DNA from 3 places in the Streptomyces sp. NPDC005931 genome. Region 3 is predicted to be linked to each of the others. Evidence: riboswitches for the same ligand, from Rfam matches in the RefSeq annotation. Region 3 holds a riboswitch; each other region holds the start of a gene.
What was found. Region 3 has a riboswitch for thiamine pyrophosphate ahead of ACFYOV_RS29400 (thiamine ABC transporter substrate binding subunit). Riboswitches for the same ligand answer to the same signal wherever they lie in the genome.

Region 1 (7,443 bases), on a different contig from region 3:
TTCAGCAAGATTCACCAAGTGTCAGGGGTCCATTCCCGGCCAGTCGACGGCGAATGACGGGGTAGGCGATGCGCGAGTCCGTGCAGGCAGAGGTCATGATGAGCTTTCTCGTGTCGGAGGAGCTGTCCTTCCGCATCCCGGTGGAGCTGCGCTACGACACCTGTGATCCCTACGCCGTACGGCTGACCTTCCATCTGCCGGGCGACGCCCCCGTGACGTGGGCGTTCGGCCGGGAACTGCTGATCGACGGCGTCGGGCGGCCCTGCGGTGAGGGCGATGTGCGGGTCGGGCCGGTGGAACCCGACACATTGGGCGAGGTGCTGATCCGGCTTCAGGTCGGCACCGACCACGCGTTGTTCCGGTCGTCCACGGCGCCCCTCGTCGCCTTCCTCGACCGCACGGACAAGCTGGTGCCACTGGGGCAGGAGGGGGCGCTGGCCGACTTCGACGCCCACCTCGACGACGCGCTGGACCGCATCCTGGCGGAGCAGGGGGCCGGGTGAAGCGCTCGCCCGGGAGGGTGATGCAATGCTTCACCCGGGGCGGCGTCGGTCGGCTTGCCCTGGTCGCCGCCCCTCTAGGCAGGAACGGTTCTGCGGAGGGGGCGGCGGCCTTGACACCGGACGCGGCGTGGCCCGGCGGACGGAGGGGGGTGAGCCGTCGGCCGGGACGGACGGTCCAGCGGCCGGGGACGGCCGGGAGCAGGCTCGGAACAGGCCATACCGGCAGCTGACGAGGCGGTGGGGGCGTGAACCGCCGCCCGGAGCGGACGACGTCAGCGCTTGCGCCGCCTGCCCCGGCCGCCGCGCGCCGGAGCCGACTGGGCAGCCTCCGTCTGTCCCTTGGCCGGAGGACGGTCGGCCGAGACCACCAGGGCGGCCAGGGCCGTGGTGACCGGCACCGAGGCGACCAGACCGATAGATCCGATCAGTGTGCGCACGATCTCCTCCGCCACCAGCTCGCTGTTGGCGACCGTCCCCACGCTGCTCTGGGCGATGGAGAACAGCAGCAACAGGGGCAGTGCGGCGCCCGCGTAGGCGAGGACGAGCGTGTTGACCACGGAGGCGATGTGGTCGCGGCCGATCCGGATGCCCGCGCGGTACAGCCCGCGCCGGCCCACCGACGGGTTGGCCTCATGAAGCTCCCAGACCGCGGACGTCTGCGTGACCGTCACATCGTCGAGGACACCGAGGGAACCGATGATGACGCCGGCCAGCAGCAGACCGCTCATGTCGATCTCGGGATACAGCCCGTGGATCAGGCCGGTGTTGTCGTCGGTGTTGCCGGTGAGCGCCGCCCACCCGATGAAGACCGAGCCGAGGACACCGATCAGCAGCAGTGAGACGAGGGTGCCGAGCACCGCCACGGATGTGCGCGCCGATGGCCCGTGACAGAGGTACAGGGCGATCAGCATGATCGCGCTCGCCCCCACCACCGCCACGACCAGCGGGTTCGAGCCCTGGAGGATGGCGGGCAGGATGAAGAAGTTCAGCACCAGGAAGCTGATCGCCAGCGAAACGAGCGCCATCACACCGCGCAACCGGCCGACGGCCACGACGGCGAGCGCGAAGATGCCGGCGAGCAGCGCCAGGGGGAGGCGCCGGTTCACGTCCGTCACCGAGTACTGGAGGTCCTGGGGGGCCGAGGGCTCGTAGGCCACGACAACTTCCTGACCCTCGCTCAGCTGACGGGACTGGTCCGGCTGCACGATCTCGGTGAACGTACGGCCCTTGTCCTTGCCGGTGTCGACGCGGACGGTCGCCTTCTTGCAGGTGCCGTCCGCCTGCTGCTGGGCGGAGGAGCCCTCGGCGGTGGAGGTGTCGCCGGTCGGGACGCCTCCGGAGGCGTTGACGGACGCGCAGCTCACCTCGACCACCTCGGTCACGGTGGCCTGCTGCGTCTGCCGGTCGAAACCGACACCGGTGCGTTCGTGCCCCGGAGCACCGCCCGGCCACAGCACGGCGAGGCCGATCAGGACCGCGGCCGCGAACGGGATCAGGATCGCCGCGATGACCTTGCGCAGGTGCTGCGACACGGGAGCGGCCGGACCGTGGCTGTGACTGTGACCATGTGGATGGCCGTGCCCGCCACCGCCCCCGGCATCCCCGCCGCGTCCACGCCCGCCGTCGCCCCCGCCGTCGCCACCGGCACCGCCAGGGTCACCGGCACCCCAACCGTCGCCCGTGCCATCACTGCCACGGTCACCGGAACCCCGACCTCCGCCGTGGCCGTGTTCGCCACGACCATGGCCGGGGCCGTCGCCGTAGCCGCCTCGTCCTCCCCGCTGGGGCTGGTCGCCGTGGCCGGCGCCCAGGTTCGGGCCGCTGCCGTAGACGTCACCACCCGGGTTCCGGCCGGTGCCGTGCCCGTCGGGCGCTCCGGTTCCGGGCGCCCGACCGTAGCCGAATCCGGCATCGCCTCCGCCACGGCCCACGCCGTTTCCGGCGCCGGATCCGCGGGGTGGTTCGGGCGGTGGGTACGGGGGAGGTTGCGTCGAGGTCACCGACCGATCATCGCAAGAACGAAGGGGACCCTCTGGTCACCGCGCCAGAACTGACGCTAGCGTGGAGGCACCTTTTGTACACGCGGGAGCTCGGAGCACCGGGCTGAGAGGGCGCTGACCTCCGTCCCTGCGATGTTTCACATGAAACATCACCGAAGCAGAGTGATGTTTCACACGGAACGTCGGCAGACGGATACCGCTGCGTCGACCGCCGAACCTGTTACCGGGTAATGCCGGCGTAGGGAGTAGGTCTCATGACCAGCAAGGACGCGCGCACGCCTGCCTCCACGCAGAACTCGACGGAGACGTCGGTGAGCGGGGAGGCCGGGAAGTCCATCGGCTGGCACAAGGCGTACATCGAGGGCACCCGCCCCGATCTGCGCGTGCCGGTCCGTCAGGTGCATCTCACGAACGGGCAGTCGATGACGTTGTACGACACATCGGGCCCGTACACCGATCCACTCGTCGACACCGACGTCCGCAGGGGTCTGCAGCCGCTGCGGGAGAACTGGATCATCGCCCGCGGCGACACCGAGGAGTACGCGGGCCGTCCCGTCCGTCCCGAGGACGACGGTATCAAGCACACCTCACCGCGCGGTGGTCTGCGCAACCTCGATGCGGTCTTCCCGGGACGGCCGCGCCTGCCGCGCCGGGGGCGTGACGGTGCGGCCGTCACTCAACTCGCGTACGCACGGCGGGGCGAGATCACGCCGGAGATGGAGTACGTGGCGATCCGCGAGAACGTGTCTCCCGAGGTGGTTCGGGAGGAGATCGCGGCGGGCCGGGCGGTTCTGCCGGCGAACGTCAACCACCCGGAGATCGAGCCGATGATCATCGGCAAGCGGTTCCTGGTGAAGGTCAACGCCAACATCGGCAACTCGGCGGTGACGTCCTCCATCGAGGAGGAGGTCGAGAAGATGACCTGGGCGACCCGCTGGGGCGCCGACACCGTCATGGACCTCTCCACCGGCCGCAACATCCACACCACCCGCGAGTGGGTGCTGCGCAACTCGCCCGTGCCCATCGGTACCGTGCCGCTCTACCAGGCGCTGGAGAAGGTCGACGGCAGGGCCGAGGAACTGACCTGGGACATCTACAAGGACACGGTCATCGAGCAGGCAGAGCAGGGCGTGGACTACATGACGGTCCACGCGGGCGTGCGCCTGGCGTACGTGCCGCTCACCGCCAACCGCAAGACCGGCATCGTCTCGCGCGGTGGCTCGATCATGGCCGCGTGGTGTCTGGCACACCACAAGGAGTCCTTCCTGTACGAGAACTTCGAGGAGCTCTGCGAGATCCTCGCCGCGTACGACGTGACGTACTCCCTCGGCGACGGCCTGCGGCCGGGGTCCATCGCGGATGCCAACGACGAGGCTCAGTTCGCGGAGTTGAGGACGCTCGGGGAACTCAACCGGATCGCGAAGCGTTTCAACGTGCAGACCATGATCGAGGGCCCGGGACATGTCCCGATGCACAAGATCAAGGAGAACATCGACCTTCAGCAGGAGATCTGTGACGAGGCTCCGTTCTATACGCTCGGCCCGCTGACGACCGACGTCGCGCCTGCCTACGACCACATCACCTCGGGCATCGGTGCCGCGATGATCGCCTGGTGGGGCACGGCGATGCTCTGCTACGTCACGCCCAAGGAGCACCTGGGTCTGCCCAACCGGGACGACGTCAAGACCGGCGTCATCACCTACAAGATCGCCGCCCACGCGGCGGACCTGGCCAAGGGGCACCCGGGCGCGCAGGAGTGGGACGACGCGCTGTCCGACGCGCGCTTCGAGTTCCGGTGGGAGGACCAGTTCAACCTGGCCCTCGACCCGGACACGGCACGGGAGTTCCACGACGAGACGCTGCCGGCGGAGCCCGCCAAGACGGCCCACTTCTGCTCGATGTGCGGGCCGAAGTTCTGCTCGATGAAGATCTCGCAGGACATCCGCCGCGAACACGGCGGTACGCGGACCGAGATCGAGGAGGGCATGGCCCAGAAGTCGAAGGAGTTCGCGGCGGCGGGCAACCGGGTGTACCTCCCGCTGGCCGACTGAGTCCCTCCACGGGGAATCCGGTCCGGTGCGCTGTAGCGCGGGCCGGACCGGAATCCTCGGCCTCGTCATCCATGGCGCCCGTGTGTGCGGGCGGAGTCGCACCGTATTGCCGTCCGGGTGCCAGATTCCGGTGTCCCGATTTCGGGTTCCCGATTCCGGACGTGTATCGATGGGCAACTCCGCACGCGCCGACGCTGAACCGATCGGGTACCTCTCGTATCGCTTCGTGATCCGCATCGCGGGCGTTCTCCTCGGAGTACGCCGGAACCGATGCCAACGCCGGATGCGCTGCTCCGCCCACCTCTCCGCACCGTGGGCGTCCACTCGGCAGACTGGGTGCATGACCGTGACATCCATGAGCAAGGGCTCCAACCTTCCCGTCGACGCCCCTGTGGTGCGCGTCGAGATCGCCTGGACCGGCGGGCCCGGGGTGCCCGACGTCGATGCCTCGGCACTGCTGCTCACGGCGGCGGGGAGGGTGCGGGACGACGGGGACTTCGTCTTCTACAACCAGCCGCGTCACGCGTCCCGGGCCGTGACGCACCTGGGCAAGCGGAGTACCGGCGCCGCCGCGACCGACACCGTGGAGGTGGACCTGCGCTCGCTGGAGCCGGTCGTCGAGCGCATCGTGCTGTGTGCCTCGGCCGACGGCGGGACGTTCGGCCAGGTGCCGGGGCTGTCGTTGAGGCTGCTCGACGCCGGCACGGGCGGCGAGGTCGCGAGGTTCGACATCGAGGCCGGGACGGAGACGGCGCTCGTCGGCGGGGAGTTGTACCGGAGACAGGGCAGGTGGAAGTTCCGCGCGGTGGGCCAGGGGTACGCCTCCGGACTCGCCGGACTGGCCACCGACTTCGGCATCACGGTGGACGACGCTCCCTCCGCGGCCCCCGCGTCTTCCGCGCCCACTCCCCCTGCCGCTCCTCCCGGACCCCCGGCATCTCCGGCATCTCCGGCGGTGACGGAGCCCGCAGCCACCGCCGCCCCCTCCAGGCGACCCGCCTCCGTCCCACCCGCCGCTCCCCCGCCCGGCGCCCCCCGGCTCACCAAGGGGGAGGAGCGGCTGCCCGTCGACATGCGCAAGCGGCTGTCCCTGCGCAAGGAGCAGGTCGCCGTCAGCCTGCGCAAGCACGGGGCGGCCGGGGTGACCGCGCGCGTCGTGCTCGTCCTCGACGCCTCCGGGTCGATGGCGATGCTCTACTCCAAGGGCGTCGTGAGCGATGTCGTCGAGCGCATGGCCGCCGTGGCCGCGCAGCTCGATGACGACGGCGAGATGCAGGCTTGGACGTTCGCCTCGAACCCGGCCCGGCTGCCGGACCTACGGCTGGGCGAGCTACCCGAGTGGCTGCGGCTGCACGTGCGCGTCGGCGAGATGGGTCTGTTCCGGCGGCGCGGACGGAAGAAGGGGCTGGCGGCCGATCAGGTCGACATGCGGGACGTCGGCATCCAGAACGAGGAGCAGAAGGTCATCGCCGAGGTCCGCGGGTTCGTCCGGGAGAACCCGGCGGCGGCTCCCACGCTGGTGCTGTTCTTCTCCGACGGCGGTGTCTACCGCAACGCCGAGATCGAACGGGAACTGCGCGAGGCGGTGGAGGAACCCGTCTTCTGGCAGTTCGTGGGGCTGGGCCGGGCCAATTACGGGGTGCTGGAGCGCTTCGACACGCTCCCGGGCCGCCGTGTCGACAACGTCGGCTTCTTCGCCGTCGACGACATCAGCACCGTGCCCGACCAGGAACTCTACGACCGGATACTGTCCGAGTTCCCCCAGTGGATCACGGCGGCGGGGCGCGCGGGCATCATCTGACCGGCCCGGCGACCCGGAGGGTACCGCCGCGACGCCCCGATGCCGTCACACCGCCGACGCCCTGACGCCCGCGACACTTGACACCCCGAGGTCCGCTCGCTGCGACGGCCCCCGGCGCCCCTCATCCCGCCCCCGACGCGGAGCCTGACGAGAGGGGCTCCGCCGGGGAGGGACGAAACGCGGGGCGCTACTCGGGCTGGTGTTCCGGCCCGCCGAAGTCCGGGCTGGTGTAGTCCGGGCTGGAGAAGCTCGGCCGCGGGCCGCGGGCCGGCCCCCCGTCGGGGCTGGTGAAACCCGGCCGGTCGTAGCCCAGGTGCGGGATACGGCTGGTCGGTGCGGACGGTGCCGCGGGGTGCAGCGCGGCGGCCGTGCCCGGGTCGGCGAGTGCGTCCCGCAGGAACGGCACGATGCCGCGCTCCACGAGTGCCTCACGCCAGGCGTCCCTGGCCCGGGTGACTTCCCCGTCGGCTTCGTCGTACGCGCCGCTCTGGACCGCGGGCGCATTGCGCAGGGCCGTGAGCAGCAGGCCCGCCGCGGCGACGAGGATCGCGACCGCGGTGACCGCGCCGAACACCCAGCCGGTGGTGAGCATGGTCCGGGCGAACGCGGCCTCCGGGTCGAGCATCCGCAGGAGGTAGCCGACGAGCAGGAAGATCGCGGCCGCCGTGCCGGCCAGGACGGGCGCCAGCACGGCGACGACGGCGACGGCGCCCGCGCCGGCGGTCTCGGCGGCCTCGCCCATGGCGGCGGTGATTCCCGCCGCGCCGGTGTCCGTCTCGGTGGAGGCGGACTCGCGCGGGGACGGGGTGGACGGCGCCGGTGGGCGGCGCAGTGCCTCGCGCACCTTCACGTAGTGCTGGTACTCGGCCGCCGCGGCCGCGGTGATGATCGCGGTGGCGTTGAGCGCCATGGTGCGCAGTTGTTCGGGGTTGAGCCGCTGTCCGACAGCGGTCAGTTCCGGGCGGTGTGGTGCGGAGCGCAGCGCCTCATCGAGAATCCGCTCGTATTCCTGGCGGTCCTCGCTCAACAGGTGCTGCGGAACGCTGTTCATGTGCATCCCCCGATGCTCCGTAGGGCTTGGGGCTCGG
Region 2 (7,443 bases), on a different contig from region 3:
CGTCCTTCAGCACGGACCGCGCCTTGTCCAGCGGATAGCCGTCGAGGTCGGGCACCCGCACGGTCTGCGGGCCCTTGGAGACGGTGAGCGACACCGCGTCGTTGCTGCGGATGCGGGCGCCCACGGCGGGATCGGTGCTGATCACCGTGCCCCGCTCGACCGTGTCGCTGTACGCCTCCTCGACCTCGCCGACGTCCAGCCCGGCGTCCGCCAGCCGGTCCCTGGCCTCCCGCTCGGTCTTCGCCAGCAGCGGCGGGACCTTGGTGAACTGGCCGGAGTTGATGTACCACAGGCCCGTGCCGACCCCGAGGACCAGCAGCACGGCCGCGACGATCGCCATGGGGCCCCGCGGCAGCGCCGCGCGGCGCCGGGGCGGCGGGGGCGGGGCCTGGAGGCGGCTGGTGCGGTGCAAGGGGTCGGCCGCCGCGCCGTCCTCGTTCCCGGGCAGCGGGCGGGAGGGGGATCCTCCCGCGTGGGCGAGGCCGGGAGCGGGAGTGGTCAGCGCCCGCGGGATGACGCTCGTGCGGTCCTCCCCGTTGTCGTGGTGGTCGGGCCGGGACAGCGCCTGCGGCGGCACCGCGTCCAGCTGCTCCCCGGTGAGCCCGCCACGCGCCGCGCGGACCTGCCCGAGCAGCGCCACCGCGTCGTGCGGACGCAGCTCCGGGTTGCGCGCGGTCGCCGAGGCCACCAGCTCGTCCAGCTCGTAGGCCATCCCCGGCACGGTGGCCGACGGGGGCGGCACGTCCTCGTGCAGATGCTTGTAGAGCACGGTCGCGGGGGAGTCCCCCTCGTGCGGCTTCTCGCCGGTCAGCATCTCGTACAGCAGGATGCCGCACGCGTACACGTCCACCCGGGGGTCGGCGGTGCCGCTCTCGATCTGCTCCGGCGCCAGGTACGACACCGTGCCGAGCACCGTGCCGGTGGTGTTCGTCACCGTGTCCACGGCGCGCACCAGGCCGAAGTCGGCGACCTTGACCCGGCCGTCGTCCCCTATCAGCACGTTCTCGGGCTTCATGTCCCGGTGCACGAAACCGGCCCGGTGCGCGGCGCCGAGCGCGGCCAGGACCGGCTCCACGATGTCCAGGACGGCCCGCGGCTGCAGCGCCCCGCGCTCGCGCAGCACGTCGCGCAGGGTGCAGCCGGCTATGTACTCCATCGCCAGGTAGACGTACGGCCCGTCGGTGCCCTGGTCGAAGACCTGCACGACGTTCGGGTGCGCCAGCCGCGCCACCGACTTCGCCTCGCGGATGAACCGTTCGACGAACGAGGCGTCGGCGGCGAGCGTCGGGTGCATCACCTTGAGCGCGAGCACGCGGTCCAGGCGGGTGTCCACGGCCCGGTAGACCGTGGCCATCCCGCCGACCGCGATCCGCGCGTCGACGCGGTACCGGCCGTCGAGCACCTGCCCGACCAGAGGGTCCTGAAGGGTCGTGTCCACGCAGGTGAGTCTACGAGCCGTCACTCAGGCACCCACCCCGTTCTCCCACGATCGCAGCGCGACTGCAGCCGACCTGTGACGCTTCCCACGCAGGCGGCCCGGGTGGGTGAATCCGCGGGCGCCGACGGCGGACGACGCCCGCGGGAGACGTCCGCGGCAGTCCCGTGCGGAAGGCGTCCGCGGAGAGACGTCCGCTGCTCGGCCGGCCGGAACGGATGCCGCGCGGTGGAGGGGCCACCGCGGACACCGCGACGCCGATCAGAACGCGGGCCGCTCCGGATCCAGCACGGCCATGCCCTCCGCGGGAGACGACGCCTGCGCGAAGTACCTCCGCGGAATCCTCCCCGCCAGCCGGGCCGACCTCCCCGCTTCCACCGCGTGCCGCATCGCGTGGGCCATCAGCACCGGGTCCTGAGCCCGCGTCACCGCCGACGCCAGCATCACCCCCGCGCACCCCAGCTCCATCGCCAGCGCCGCGTCCGACGCCGTCCCGGCCCCGGCGTCCAGAATCACCGGCACGGACGCGCGCTCCACGATCAGCTGGAAGTTGTGCGGGTTGCGGATCCCCAGCCCGGACCCGATCGGCGACCCCAGCGGCATGATCGCCGCGCAGCCGACGTCCTCCAGCTTCCGCGCCAGCACCGGGTCGTCGTTGGTGTAGGGCAGCACCGTGAACCCGTCGTCGACCAGCGTCTCCGCAGCGTCCAGCAGTTCCACCGGGTCCGGCAGCAGCGTGCGCTCGTCGGCGATGACCTCCAGCTTGACCACGTCGGTGCCCAGCGCCTCCCGCGCCAGCCGCGCGGTCAGCACCGCCTCGCCGGCGGTGTAACAACCCGCCGTGTTCGGCAGCACCCGGATGCCCAGCCGCTCCAGCACCGACAGCACCGAGCCGTGCACCGACGGGTCCACCCGCCGCATCGCGACGGTCGTCAGCTCCGTACCGGACGCCACCAGCGCCCGCTCCAGCACGTCGAGGCTGGGCGCCCCTCCGGTGCCCATGATCAGGCGGGACGTGTACGTCGTACCACCGAGGACGAACGGATCGTCGGCCATGGTCAGCCTCCTTGGACGGCGGTCAGGACTTCCACCCGGTCCCCGTCCGACAGGGGGGTGGTGGGCCACTGCGCACGCGGCACGACGGTTTCGTTGAGGGCGGCGGCGACCCCCGACGGCGCCCGGGTGAGCGTGCCGACCAGTGCGTCGAGCGCCGTGCCGGCGGCCACCCGGCGCGGCTCCCCGTTGACCGAGACGGTGACCGTGCCGCTCATGCGGGCATCTCGGTGAGGGCCGGAGCGGGCAGCCGCTCCGGTGTGAACGGCCGTGCCACTTCCGGTAGTTCACCTGTCGTGAGGACCTCGGCCAACGCGTCCCCGGTGACCGGTGTGAGCAGTACGCCGTTGCGGAAGTGCCCGGTGGCCAGCAGCAGTCCGTCCAGCGCGCTGCGGCCGAGCAGCGGCGCGTTGTCGGGGGAGCCGGGGCGCAGCCCGGCCTGCGTCCCGACCAGCGGAAGTTCGGTGATCCCGGGCACCAACTCGTGTGCGTCGCGCAGCAGTTCGTACACGCCACCCGCGGTCACCGTGGTGTCCCAGCCCTGTTCCTCGCTGGTCGCCCCGATCACCAGCTCGCCGTTCTCGCGCGGCACCAGGTAGACATGGCTGCCGCGCACGATCGCGCGCACGATGCGGCCGAGGAACGGCGGCCGGTGGTCCGGCATCGTCAGCCGCACCACCTGTCCCTTCACCGGCCGCACGGGCGGCAGCACGCCGTCCGGAACCCCGGCGAGCCGCCCGCTGAGGCTGCCCCCGGCGAGCACCACCTGCCCGGCGTGCAGCGCGGTCCCGTCGGCGGTGACGACGCCCGTCGCCCGGTCGCCCGTGACGGTCAGCCGCTCGGCCCACGCCCGCACGAGGACCACGCCCGCGCGCTCGCAGGCGGTCACGAGCGCGGCCGCCAGCCGGCGCGGGTCGATCTGGTGGTCGCCGTCGACCCGCAGCCCGCCGCGCACGCCCGGTGCGAGCATCGGCTCCAGACGCCGGCACTCGCGCCCCGAGAGCCATTGCGCTTCCAGCCCCGACTGCTGCTGGAACGCGTGGAGTTCACGCAGGTGGGCACGGTCGTCGGCGTCCAGAGCGACGGCGAGTGTGCCGCAGCGGCGGTAGCCGAGGTCCTGGCCCGCGGCCTCGGCGAGTTCGGCCGCGAACTCCGGATAACGCTCGGCCGAGGCCAGGTTGAGGCCGAGCAGGGTCTGCTCGCCGTAGTGCAGTTCCGTCACGGCGGCCAGCATCCCGGCGGCCACCTGGGCGGCGCCGCCGCCCGGCTCGGGGTCCACCACCGTCGTGGCGAGACCGCGCTGCGCGGCCCGCCAGGCCGTGACCAGACCGATGATTCCGCCCCCGACGACGAGGACGTCTGAGGTACCCGTGGGCGACATGGGCGTCCAGCCCCTCCCTTCGCCGGCATGACCCGGATCAGGTTCGTACGGTCGGAGGCCGCCAGCCTCCCTCTCAGCCCGGTGCGTCCGGGCTCCCGCGAGTGCTTTACGGTGGCCACCCTAGCCCTCGGACCGACGCTCCGGTAAGGGAGCCCCGTGCGGCTCGAGCGCTCGACGGACCGCACGGGGGGACTGACGGGGAAATCCCCGGTGTCTATGGTGATCGGGTGAGCGAGCAGACGCAGGACCGGGAACCGCCCGAGCCGCGGCGGGTGATCGTCGCGGGCGCGGGCATGGCCGGCGTCCAGACCGCGGTGGCCCTGCGCGAACAGGGCTTCACCGGCAGCGTGACCCTGATCGGCGCGGAACCCCACCAGCCCTACGACCGGCCCCCGTTGTCCAAGGCGCTGCTGCTCGGCAAGGCGGAGGACTCGGCCTTCGACGTCGACTTCGAGGCGCTCGGCATCGACCTGCGGCTCGGCCGCGAGGTGCTCGGTCTGCGCCCCGCGGACCACGAGCTGGACACGGCCGACGGTCCCGTGCCCTACGACGTGCTGGTCGTCGCGACGGGCGCCGAACCGGTACGGCTGCCTGGCGCGGAGGGGGTCCCCGGGGTGCACCTGCTGCGCACCCTGGACGACGCGGAGCGGCTGCGGCCGGTGCTGGCACGACGGCACGACGTCGTGGTCGTCGGCGCGGGCTGGATCGGCGCGGAGTTCGCCACCGCGGCGCGTGAGGCGGGCTGCGCGGTCACCGTCGTGGAGGCCGCCGCCCGGCCGCTGCCCGAGGCGCTGCCCGCGGAGGTGGCCGCGCCCATGGCCGCCTGGTACGCCGACGCCGGTGTGGACCTGCGCACGCACGCGCGCGTGGAGCGCGTCGAGCCCGGCGCGGTGCTGCTGGAGGACGGTTCACGGCTGCCGGCCGGCGCGGTCGTGGTCGGTATCGGCGCCCGGCCCGCCACGGGCCGGCTGGCCGGCTCCGGGATCGAGCTCGGCGCGCACGGCGAGGTCGTCGCCGACCGCCATCTGAGGGCCTCGGTACCGGACGTGTACGCGGTCGGCGACTGCGCCTCCTTCCCGTCCGGGCGCTACGGCGAGCGCCTGCTGGTCCACCACTGGGACAACGCCCTCCAGGGGCCTCGCACGGTCGCCGCGAACATCTTGGCGGCGGCCACCGGCGAGGCGCCGGCGGTCTACGACCCGGTGCCCTACTTCTGGTCCGAACAGTTCGGGCGCTTCGTCCAGTACGCCGGGCACCACGCGCACGCCGACCGCACCCTGTGGCGCGGGGACCCCTCGGGACCGGCGTGGACGGTCTGCTGGCTCAGGGACGCCCGGCTGGTTGCGCTGCTGGCGGTGGGCCGGCCGCGGGACCTGGCCCAGGGGAGGCGGCTGATCGAGGCGGGCACGGCGATGGACGCGGACCTCCTCACGGACCCGGCGAGGCCATTGAAGAAGGCGACGGCGTGAGCCCGCGGGGCGCGGTGAAGGGTGGTTCCGGGTGACCCGTCCGCCCAGGTGGGCGGGGTCGGCTTCCGGCTGTCGGTGGCAGATGGCAGGCTTGTCCCGTGACCGAGATTGACGCAAGGATCGATGCTCTCGTCCCCGAATGGCTCACCCTCCCCGACATCGCCGAGATGCTCGGCGTCGAGGTGACGCGTGTGCGGCAGCTGGTCAAGGAGGGCCAGCTCATCGCCGTGCGCCGGGGTGAGAACCGCGCACTGCACGTCCCCGCCGCCTTCATCGACGGGGACAAGGTGGTCAAGGGGCTCTCCGGCACCCTGACGCTGCTGCGGGACGACGGCTTCACGGTCGAGGAGATGCTGGAATGGCTCTTCACCCCCGACCCCACCCTGCCGGGCACGCCCGCGCAGGCGCTCAGTGAGAACCGCGGCACGGAGGTGAAACGCCGCGCCCAGGCGCTCGCGGTCTGAGCCGGCAGCGGATCGACCACGGGCACGACAACGGGGTACCGGCGCCGCGTTCCACGGCGCCGGACCCGCCATACCCTTCGCACCCGGGCCGCGAGCACCCAGGGCCACGACCACCCGGGCCGCGGTCCCGGTGCGGTCCGTGCCGGCCCGGCCCCCGTGTGCTCGGGGGCAGGTCCGCCGGGGCGGGTCCCGGGCCGTGAGGGGGTGGGTCGCGGTTCGTGGGGGCGCGGGTCGCGGTCCGTCCGGCGGCGGCATAGGGTCCGAAGCGCCCACGGGGCCCGCACAGCGCTCGAACGACACCGAACCGACACCGACATCGACACCGGGGGACCACTCGCATGTCCGACACCGCAGCCGTCACCGCACGGGCCCGGCTCGCCGACGCCCGGGTCTACCTGTGCACCGACGCCCGCAAGCGGCAGGGCGACCTCGCGGAGTTCCTGGACGCGGTCCTGGCCGGCGGGGTCGACATCGTGCAGTTGCGGGACAAGGGCATGGAGGCCGCCGAGGAGCTGGAGCACCTGGCGGTCCTCGCCGAGGCGTGCGCCCGGCACGGCAAGCTGCTCGCGGTCAACGACCGGGCGGACGTCGCCCACGCCGCCGCCGCCGATGTCCTCCACCTCGGCCAGGGCGACCTCCCGGTCCCCGCCGCCCGCGCCGTCCTCGGCGACGACGTCCTGATCGGCCGGTCCACGCACGCCGTCCAGGAGGCCGAGGCTGCGGCGGTCCAGGAAGGTGTCGACTACTTCTGCACCGGCCCGTGCTGGCCCACCCCCACCAAGCCCGGCCGCCACGCCCCCGGCCTCGACCTGGTCCGTCACACCGCCGCCCTCGGCACCGAGCGGCCCTGGTTCGCCATCGGCGGCATCGACCTGGGCAACCTCGACGAGGTGCTGGAGGCGGGAGCCCGCCGGATCGTCGTCGTACGGGCCATCACCGAGGCGGACGACCCCGGTGCCGCCGCGGCGGAGTTCGCGAAGCGGCTCCGGCAGGCATAGCGGCGCACGCCCCTGCGCCCCCTTCCGTCTCGGGTTTGTCCAAGGGGTGGACAACAAGTCGGCAATTCGGTCAAATCTCCCCCCATTGGTTGGGGGACCGCCGACCCCTGACTAACCTGCCCGTATGGCCCTCGGAACCGCATCCACCAGGACTGATCGCGCCCGCACCGTGCGTGACATCCTCGCCGCCGGCAAGACGACCTACTCCTTCGAGTTCTCGGCGCCGAAGACCCCCAAGGGCGAGCGGAACCTGTGGAGCGCCCTGCGCAGGGTCGAGGCGGTGGCCCCGGACTTCGTGTCCGTGACGTACGGGGCCGGTGGTTCCACCCGCGCGGGCACGGTCAAGGAGACGCAGCAGATCGTCGCCGACACCACCCTCACCCCGGTCGCCCACCTCACCGCGGTCAACCACTCGATCGCCGAACTGCGCAACATCATCGGCCAGTACGCCGACGCCGGGATCCGCAACATGCTCGCCGTGCGCGGCGACCCGCCCGGCGACCCCATGGGCGAGTGGGTCCCGCACCCCCAGGGCCTGACCTACGCCGCGGAACTGGTCCGGCTCATCAAGGAGGCGGGTGACTTCTGCGTGGGCGTCGCCGCCTTCCCGGAGATGCACCCGCGGTCGGACCACTGGGACACC
Region 3 (7,443 bases):
ACCACGACTCGGGCCGCCCGGCGGAAGAACCGGGCACGCCCGTGGCATCGTGGTGCCATGACCATCGACGTGCGCCCGGCTTCGGTCTTCGAGGACGTCCGCACCCTGCTCGGCCCGAGGAAGCCCGAGTCCACTGTCTGCTGGTGCCTGAGCTACCGGATCCCCTCCGGGCTCAACAATGAGCTGCGAGGATCGGCTCGCGGCGAGTACGTGGCCGGACTGTGCCGCAGCGATCCGCCTCCGGGAGTGCTCGCCTACGACGGCGACGAGCCGGTCGGCTGGGCCGCCGTGGCGCCCCGCGCGGACACCTCCTTTGCCCGTAGCCGCAGGATCCCGCACGTCGACGACCTGCCCGTCTGGTCCCTGTGGTGCGTCCGCGTACGCCCCGGCCACCGCAGGAAGGGCATCTCGCACGCCCTGATCGCCGGCGCGGTGGACTTCGCCCGCTTCCACGGCGCTCCGGCGATCGAGGCATACCCCCTCGACAACGGCGACGCGAAGGTCGACCTCACGATGGCCTATCCCGGCCTCCGCAAGAACTTCGAACGCGCCGGCTTCGTCCATGCGGCCGACACCGCCTCCGTGCTGGCCGGTCACCCCCGCGTCCTGATGCGCCTCGACCTGCGCTGACGTCGCCGGCGCGGTCACCGGACCGCATCCGCGCGCTGACATCGACCATGCGGTGGCAGCACCGAGTCCGCGCCGTGCTCCCTCGTCCTCCGCGCCAGCGGCCGTGCCGGTCGTCCTCCCCGGCCGTTCGGGGGACAGGCGGGCGGCAGCCCGCGAGTTTCCCGCCTCGCGGGGGATCCCTTGAAGGACGAAAGGGAGAGACGATGCCGCTCTATCTGTCGAGGTTCAGCTACACGCCGGAGACCTGGGCGAGACTCATCAAGCACCCCGAGGACCGCGCCAAGGCCGCCCAGTCGTACATCGAGTCCGTCGGAGGCAGGCTCCACGGCTTCTGGTACGCGTTCGGCACCCGCGACGGCTACAACCTGTGGGAGGCCCCCGACAACGTCTCCATGGCCGCAGTCGCTCTGGCCATCAGCGGAGGCGGTGCACTGAGTTCGTTCGAGACGACCGTTCTCCTGACCATCGACGAAACGCTGGAGGCCCTGGGGAAGGCCGGGCAGGTGCAGTACCGGGCTCCCGGCGCCTAGGGCCGTAGGGCGCCGCAGGGCCGCCCCCCGGTGCCACCGTCCGCGAGCCCCGCCGGCCCCGTGGTCCCCGCCTTGTGCGCGCGGGCTCCCTTGTCGGCCCCGCCACCTGGGCCCGCCGTGGGCCGTCCGACAGGAGCCGGGAAGGCACGACGGCCGCCGCCGCAGGCGTCCGGACCGCCGCGGTCACGGGGCCGCCCGGTCCCGGCGGGCGCGAACCCGGTCCCCGGGTTGGATCTGCGACACTGGACGAGCCATGCCTAAGCCCGGAGAACTCACTTTCGTCGCGCCGCGCGGAGCCAAGAAGCCGCCGCGGCACCTTGCCGATCTCACGCCCGCCGAGCGCAAGGAGGCGGTCGTCGCGGTCGGTGAGAAGCCGTTTCGCGCCAAGCAGCTCTCGCAGCACTACTTCGCGCGGTACGCGCACGATCCGGAGCAGTGGACCGACATCCCCGCCGGCTCCCGCGCCAAGCTCGGGGAGGCGCTGCTCCCCGAGCTGATGACCGTCGTGCGGCACCTGTCGACCGACCAGGGCACCACCCGCAAGACGCTGTGGAAGCTCTTCGACGGGACGCTCGTGGAGTCGGTGCTCATGCGCTACCCCGACCGGGTGACCATGTGCATCAGCTCCCAGGCCGGCTGCGGCATGAACTGCCCGTTCTGCGCCACCGGGCAGGCGGGCCTCGACCGCAACCTGTCCGCTGCGGAGATCGTGCACCAGATCGTGGACGGCATGCGGGCGCTCAGGGACGGCGAGGTGCCGGGTGGGCCGGCGCGGCTGTCCAACATCGTGTTCATGGGCATGGGCGAGCCGCTCGCCAACTACAACCGGGTCGTCGGCGCCATCCGCCGCCTCACCGACCCCGAGCCGGACGGGCTCGGGCTGTCGCAGCGCGGGATCACCGTGTCGACCGTCGGCCTGGTGCCGGCCATCCACCGGTTCTCCGACGAGGGCTTCAAGTGCCGCCTTGCCATCTCCCTGCACGCGCCCGACGACGAGCTGCGCGACACCCTCGTCCCCGTGAACACGCGGTGGAAGGTGCGCGAGGTGCTCGACGCCGGGTTCGAGTACGCGGCCAAGTCCGGGCGACGGCTGTCCATCGAGTACGCGCTGATCCGGGACATCAACGACCAGGCGTGGCGCGGTGACCGGCTCGGGCGGCTGCTCAAGGGTCGGCCGGTGCACGTCAACCTCATCCCGCTGAACCCCACGCCCGGCTCGAAGTGGACCGCCTCGCGGCCCGAGGACGAGAAGGCGTTCGTCGAGGCGATCGCCGCGCACGGTGTGCCGGTGACGATCCGGGACACCCGGGGGCAGGAGATCGACGGGGCGTGTGGTCAGCTCGCCGCGAGCGAGAGGTAACCTGACCGGCGTACGACCTGTACAGCAGGAAATCAGCCACACACATCTTCATATTCCGACAGGGGAGCGCCACAGCGCTGAGAGTGCGGCACCGGCCGCAGACCCTCCGAACCTCGCCCAGGTCATTCTGGGTAGGGAGATCGGTCATCACTCGAGCTGTTGCGCCCTGCCCGGGCACCCTGCGAGGGGTCCCGGGCAGGGCCGCGTCTCTTCCTGGTCACTCCAGGAGGAATCCAGTGAGCATCACCAAGAAGGTCACGATCCTGGCCGTCGGGCTGGGCATGGTCTCCGTGTCCGCGTGCGGTTCGTCGGACGGCGGCGACCAGGGCTCCGGCTCCGGGTCCGGTGGGTCGAAGACCGTGACCCTGGTCAGCCACAACTCGTGGGCCGTCTCGAAGGACGTCATCGCCTCCTTCGAGAAGAAGTCCGGCTACCAGGTCAAGGTCCTCGAGGACGGCGACGCCGGGCAGGCCGTGAACAAGGCGATCCTGACCAAGGACAATCCCCAGGGCGACGTCTTCTTCGGCGTCGACAACACCCTGCTGTCCCGAGCCCTCGACAACGGGCTGTTCCAGCCGTACGAGGCGAAGGGATCCGATCTGGTCCTTCCCCAGTACCGGGCCGACGAGGACAAGCACCGGGTGACGCCCGTCGACACCGGTGACATCTGTGTCAACTACGACAAGAAGTACTTCGCCGACCGCAAGCTCGACCCGCCGCGCACGTTCGACGACCTGGTCGAACCCGAGTACAAGAACCTGCTCGTCACCGAGAACGCGTCCACGTCCTCGCCCGGCCTCGGCTTCCTGCTCGGCACCGCCGCCGCGTACGGCGACGACGGCTGGCAGGACTACTGGAAGAAGCTCAAGGCCAACGGCGTGAAGGTGGTCGACGGCTGGGAGCAGGCCTACAACGAGGAGTTCTCCGGCTCGGCCGGCGGCAAGAAGGCCAAGGCGGACCGGCCGCTGGTGGTGTCCTACTCCTCCTCGCCGCCCGCCGAGGTGATCTACGCCGACCCCAGGCCCGACACCGCGCCCACGGGCGTCGCCGAGGGCACCTGCTTCCGCCAGGTCGAGTACGCGGGCCTGCTGAGCAACGCCAGGAACCCCGAGGGCGGCAAGGCGCTGCTCGACTTCCTGCTCACCAAGGAGTTCCAGGACGACATGCCGCTCAACATGTTCGTCTACCCGGTGCGCGAGGCCGCCCAGGTGCCCAAGGAGTTCACCCAGTACGGGCCGGCGGCGAAGGACCCCGAGACGATGGACCCGGCGAAGATCGCCGAACACCGTGACCAGTGGGTCAAGTCGTGGACCTCGCTCGTCCTGAAGTGAGCAAGTCCGCGGCAGCGGCCGAGGCGGCGGAGGACCGTGCCGCCGCCTCGGGCCACGCCGCGGCCAGGTGGCGCGGGGGCGCGGCCCGGCTCGGGCTGATGGCCGTGCCCGTGGCGTTCTTCGCGGTCTTCTTCGCCTACCCGGTGGCCGCGATCGTCGCCCGCGGGCTGAAGTCCGACGGGACCTGGCACCTCGGGCGGATCGGGGACGTCCTGGCGCAGTCCGACGTCCGGCAGGTCCTGTGGTTCACCACCTGGCAGGCCCTCGTCTCCACTGCCCTCACCCTGCTGATCGCCCTGCCCGGCGCGTATGTCCTCGCACGCTTCGCCTTCCCCGGCAAGCAACTGCTGCGGGCCGTGGTCACCGTGCCGTTCGTGCTGCCCACGGTCGTGGTCGGGACGGCGTTCATGGCGCTGGTGGGGCGCGGCGGGCTCCTCGACGAGCTGTGGGGCCTGCGGCTGGACACCACCGTGTGGGCGATCCTGCTCGCGCACGTCTTCTTCAACTACGCCGTCGTCGTCCGGACCGTCGGCGGGCTCTGGGCGCAGCTCGATCCCCGGCAGGAGGAGGCCGCGCGGATGCTCGGTGCCTCCCGGTTCGCGGCCTGGCGGACCGTCACCCTGCCCGCCCTTGCGCCCGCGGTGGCGGCCGCCGCGCTGATGGTCTTCCTGTTCACCTTCACCTCCTTCGGAGTGGTGCAGATCCTCGGCGGACCCACGTTCTCCACCCTCGAGGTGGAGATCTACCGGCAGACCTCCGAGATCTTCGACCTGTCCACCGCCGCCGTCCTGACGATGATCCAGTTCGTCGCCGTGGGCACCATCCTGGCCCTGCACGCGTGGACGGTGCGGCGGCGCGAGACCGCGTTGCGGCTGGTGGACGCCTCGGTGACCGCGCGCCGGCCGCGCGGGTCCGGGCAGTGGGCGCTGCTCGGCGTCGTCGTCGCCACCGTCGCCGTGCTGCTCCTGCTGCCGCTCGCGGTGCTGGTGGAACGGTCCTTCGCCGGCGCCGGCCTCGGCTACTACCGGGCGCTGACCGAGGAGGACGGGGGCGTGTTCCTCGTGCCGCCGATCGAAGCGGTCGGCAACTCGCTGCGCTATGCGGTGGCCGCCACCGCCATGGCGGTGGTGATCGGTGGTCTCGCGTCCGTGGCGCTCACCCGCAGGGACGCGGGGCGGCTGGTGCGCGGCTTCGACGCGCTGCTGATGCTGCCGCTCGGCGTGTCCGCGGTGACCGTCGGCTTCGGGTTCCTGATCGCCCTCGACGAGCCGCCGTTCGACCTGAGGGCCTCGTGGATCCTGGTGCCGCTGGCGCAGGCGCTGGTCGGTGTGCCCTTCGTCGTACGGACCATGCTGCCGGTACTGCGGGCCGTGGACGTGCGGCTGCGGGAGGCGGCGGCGGTGCTCGGGGCGTCGCCGTGGCGGGCGTGGCGGGAGGTGGACCTGCCGATGGCGCGGCGGGCGCTGCTGATCGCCGCGGGGTTCGCCTTCGCGGTGTCGCTGGGCGAGTTCGGGGCGACCGTGTTCATCGCGCGGCCGGACCGTCCGACCCTGCCGGTGGCCGTGGCGCGGCTGCTCGGGCGACCCGGTGACCTCAACTACGGCCAGGCGATGGCCCTGTCGACGATCCTGATGATCGTGTGCGCGGTGGCGCTGCTGGTGCTGGAGCGGCTGCGGACCGACCGAACGGGGGAGTTCTAGATGCTGCCGGGGAGTGCGCGATGCTGCTGAGTCTTGACGGGGCGACCGTCCGTTTCGGCGGGCGGGCGGTGCTGGACGCCGTCGATCTGGACGTGGCCGAGCACGAGATCGTGTGCGTGCTGGGGCCCAGCGGAAGCGGCAAGTCCACGCTGCTGCGCGCGGTGGCGGGGCTGCAGCCCCTCGACGCCGGACGGGTGCTGCTCGACGGCCGGGACCAGGGCGGGGTGCCGGCGCACCGGCGCGGGGTCGGGCTGATGTTCCAGGACCACCAGCTCTTCCCGCAGCGGGACGTGGGCGGCAACGTGGCCTTCGGACTGCGGATGCACGGGGCGCCGCGCGCCGAACGGACCGAACGGGTACAGGGGTTGCTGGAACTGGTCGGTCTGCCCGGGGCGGCCGGGCGGGCGGTCGCCGCGCTGTCCGGCGGCGAGCAGCAGCGGGTGGCGCTGGCCCGGGCCCTCGCCCCCAGCCCCCGGCTGCTGATGCTGGACGAGCCGCTCGGTCAGCTCGACCGGTCGCTGAGGGAACGGCTGGTCGTCGAACTGCGGGAGCTGTTCGGCCGGTTGGGCACCACCGTGCTCGCCGTGACCCACGACCAGGGCGAGGCGTTCGCGCTGGCCGACCGGGTGGTGGTGATGCGGGACGGACGCATCGCCCAGTCCGGCACACCGCTCGAGGTCTGGCAGCGACCGGCGGACGCCTTCGTGGCCCGGTTCCTCGGCTTCGAGAACGTGGTCGACGCGACGGTCGGTGCCGACGTCGCGGTGACCCCGTGGGGCAAGGTCCCCGTCCCCGGTGACGCCCCGCAGGGTGCCCGGACCCTCCTCGTCCGGCCTGCCGGGGTCCGTCTCGTCCCGGCCGACGCCGGTCTGCGCTGCACCGTGGCCGCCCGCACCTTCCGCGGCACCCATGTCGCCGTCCACCTCCAGCCCCAGGACGCGCCACGCCTGGAGGCGGCGTGCGCGCTGCGGTCGGCACCGGAGGTCGGCGAGGAGGTCGGGGTGGAGTTCGACGTGGCGGAAATCGTGGTGTTGGGATGATCGTCACGCGCCTACGGTGAGCCGCATGACGGACCTCACCCACGCACGCCACTGCGACGAAATCGCCCACTGGGCAAGCAGGTTCGGCACCCTGCTGACCTCCGGCGCCGACCTGTCCGCCACCGTGCCGACCTGCCCCGCGTGGACCCTGGAGGAGCTGGTACGCCACGTCGGGCAGGCCCTGCGCTGGGTGGAGCTGCTCGTCCGCACCCGGGCCACGGAGGATGTCCCGATCGACCGCGTGCCCGGGAGCGAAGGCCCCGAGGCCCGGGGTGACGCCACCGCGCTGGACGCGTGGCTGGCCGATTCCGCGGCGTCGGCGGTCGCCGCACTGCGGGAGGCCGGGCCGGGCACGCGGGTGTGGTCGTGGTCCGGCGACCTCACCGCCGGCTTCTGGGCGCGCCGGATGACCCACGAACTCGTCGTGCACCACGCCGACGCCGTCCTCGCCGCCGGCCGCCCCGTCGAGCCGGTCGCCGCCGATCTGGCCGCCGACGCGGTGGACGAGTGGCTGGAGATCGTGCGGTTCGTGCAGCGTGCCCTGCCGGACGGACCGGCGAAGGAGCTGCGCGTGCCCGGCACCTCCCTGCACCTGCACGCCACCGACACCGATCCCGGCCTGAACGCCGAGTGGCTGATCGAGCTGGGCGACGAGGGCGTCACCTGGCGCCGCGGTCACGAGAAGGCGACCGTCGCCCTGCGCGGCCCGCTCACCGTCCTCCTCCTCGCCTTCTACCGGCGTATGCCGCTCGACGGGCCAGGGCTGGAGGTGCTGGGCGACCGCGAGGTGCTGGAGTTCTGGCTGGAGCGGACGGCCTTCGGCTGAGGCGGGCAGGCCGGTGGCCCGGCACC

Region 1: another riboswitch for thiamine pyrophosphate. It lies ahead of thiC (phosphomethylpyrimidine synthase ThiC); the one in region 3 lies ahead of ACFYOV_RS29400 (thiamine ABC transporter substrate binding subunit).
Region 2: another riboswitch for thiamine pyrophosphate. It lies ahead of thiO (glycine oxidase ThiO); the one in region 3 lies ahead of ACFYOV_RS29400 (thiamine ABC transporter substrate binding subunit).

Annotation. Positions count from the first base shown of each region.
Region 1 is NZ_JBIAIG010000002.1:343,927-351,369, reverse strand. Features, by position in the region: gene ACFYOV_RS05540 (SsgA family sporulation/cell division regulator) at 69-503, shown strand; gene ACFYOV_RS05535 (YibE/F family protein) at 776-2,503, opposite strand; TPP riboswitch at 2,576-2,765, shown strand; gene thiC (phosphomethylpyrimidine synthase ThiC) at 2,758-4,554, shown strand; gene ACFYOV_RS05525 (VWA domain-containing protein) at 4,895-6,355, shown strand; gene ACFYOV_RS05520 (hypothetical protein) at 6,543-7,412, opposite strand.
Region 2 is NZ_JBIAIG010000001.1:197,684-205,126, reverse strand. Features, by position in the region: gene pknB (Stk1 family PASTA domain-containing Ser/Thr kinase) at 1-1,438, opposite strand, end outside; gene ACFYOV_RS00900 (thiazole synthase) at 1,697-2,491, opposite strand; gene thiS (sulfur carrier protein ThiS) at 2,494-2,706, opposite strand; gene thiO (glycine oxidase ThiO) at 2,703-3,869, opposite strand; TPP riboswitch at 3,867-3,978, opposite strand; gene ACFYOV_RS00885 (NAD(P)/FAD-dependent oxidoreductase) at 4,097-5,338, shown strand; gene ACFYOV_RS00880 (Rv2175c family DNA-binding protein) at 5,437-5,802, shown strand; gene thiE (thiamine phosphate synthase) at 6,141-6,800, shown strand; gene metF (methylenetetrahydrofolate reductase [NAD(P)H]) at 6,925-7,443, shown strand, end outside.
Region 3 is NZ_JBIAIG010000017.1:82,181-89,623, forward strand. Features, by position in the region: gene ACFYOV_RS29385 (GNAT family N-acetyltransferase) at 58-630, shown strand; gene ACFYOV_RS29390 (GYD domain-containing protein) at 834-1,160, shown strand; gene rlmN (23S rRNA (adenine(2503)-C(2))-methyltransferase RlmN) at 1,414-2,520, shown strand; TPP riboswitch at 2,571-2,676, shown strand; gene ACFYOV_RS29400 (thiamine ABC transporter substrate binding subunit) at 2,757-3,851, shown strand; gene ACFYOV_RS29405 (ABC transporter permease) at 3,950-5,551, shown strand; gene ACFYOV_RS29410 (ABC transporter ATP-binding protein) at 5,572-6,591, shown strand; gene ACFYOV_RS29415 (maleylpyruvate isomerase family mycothiol-dependent enzyme) at 6,617-7,417, shown strand.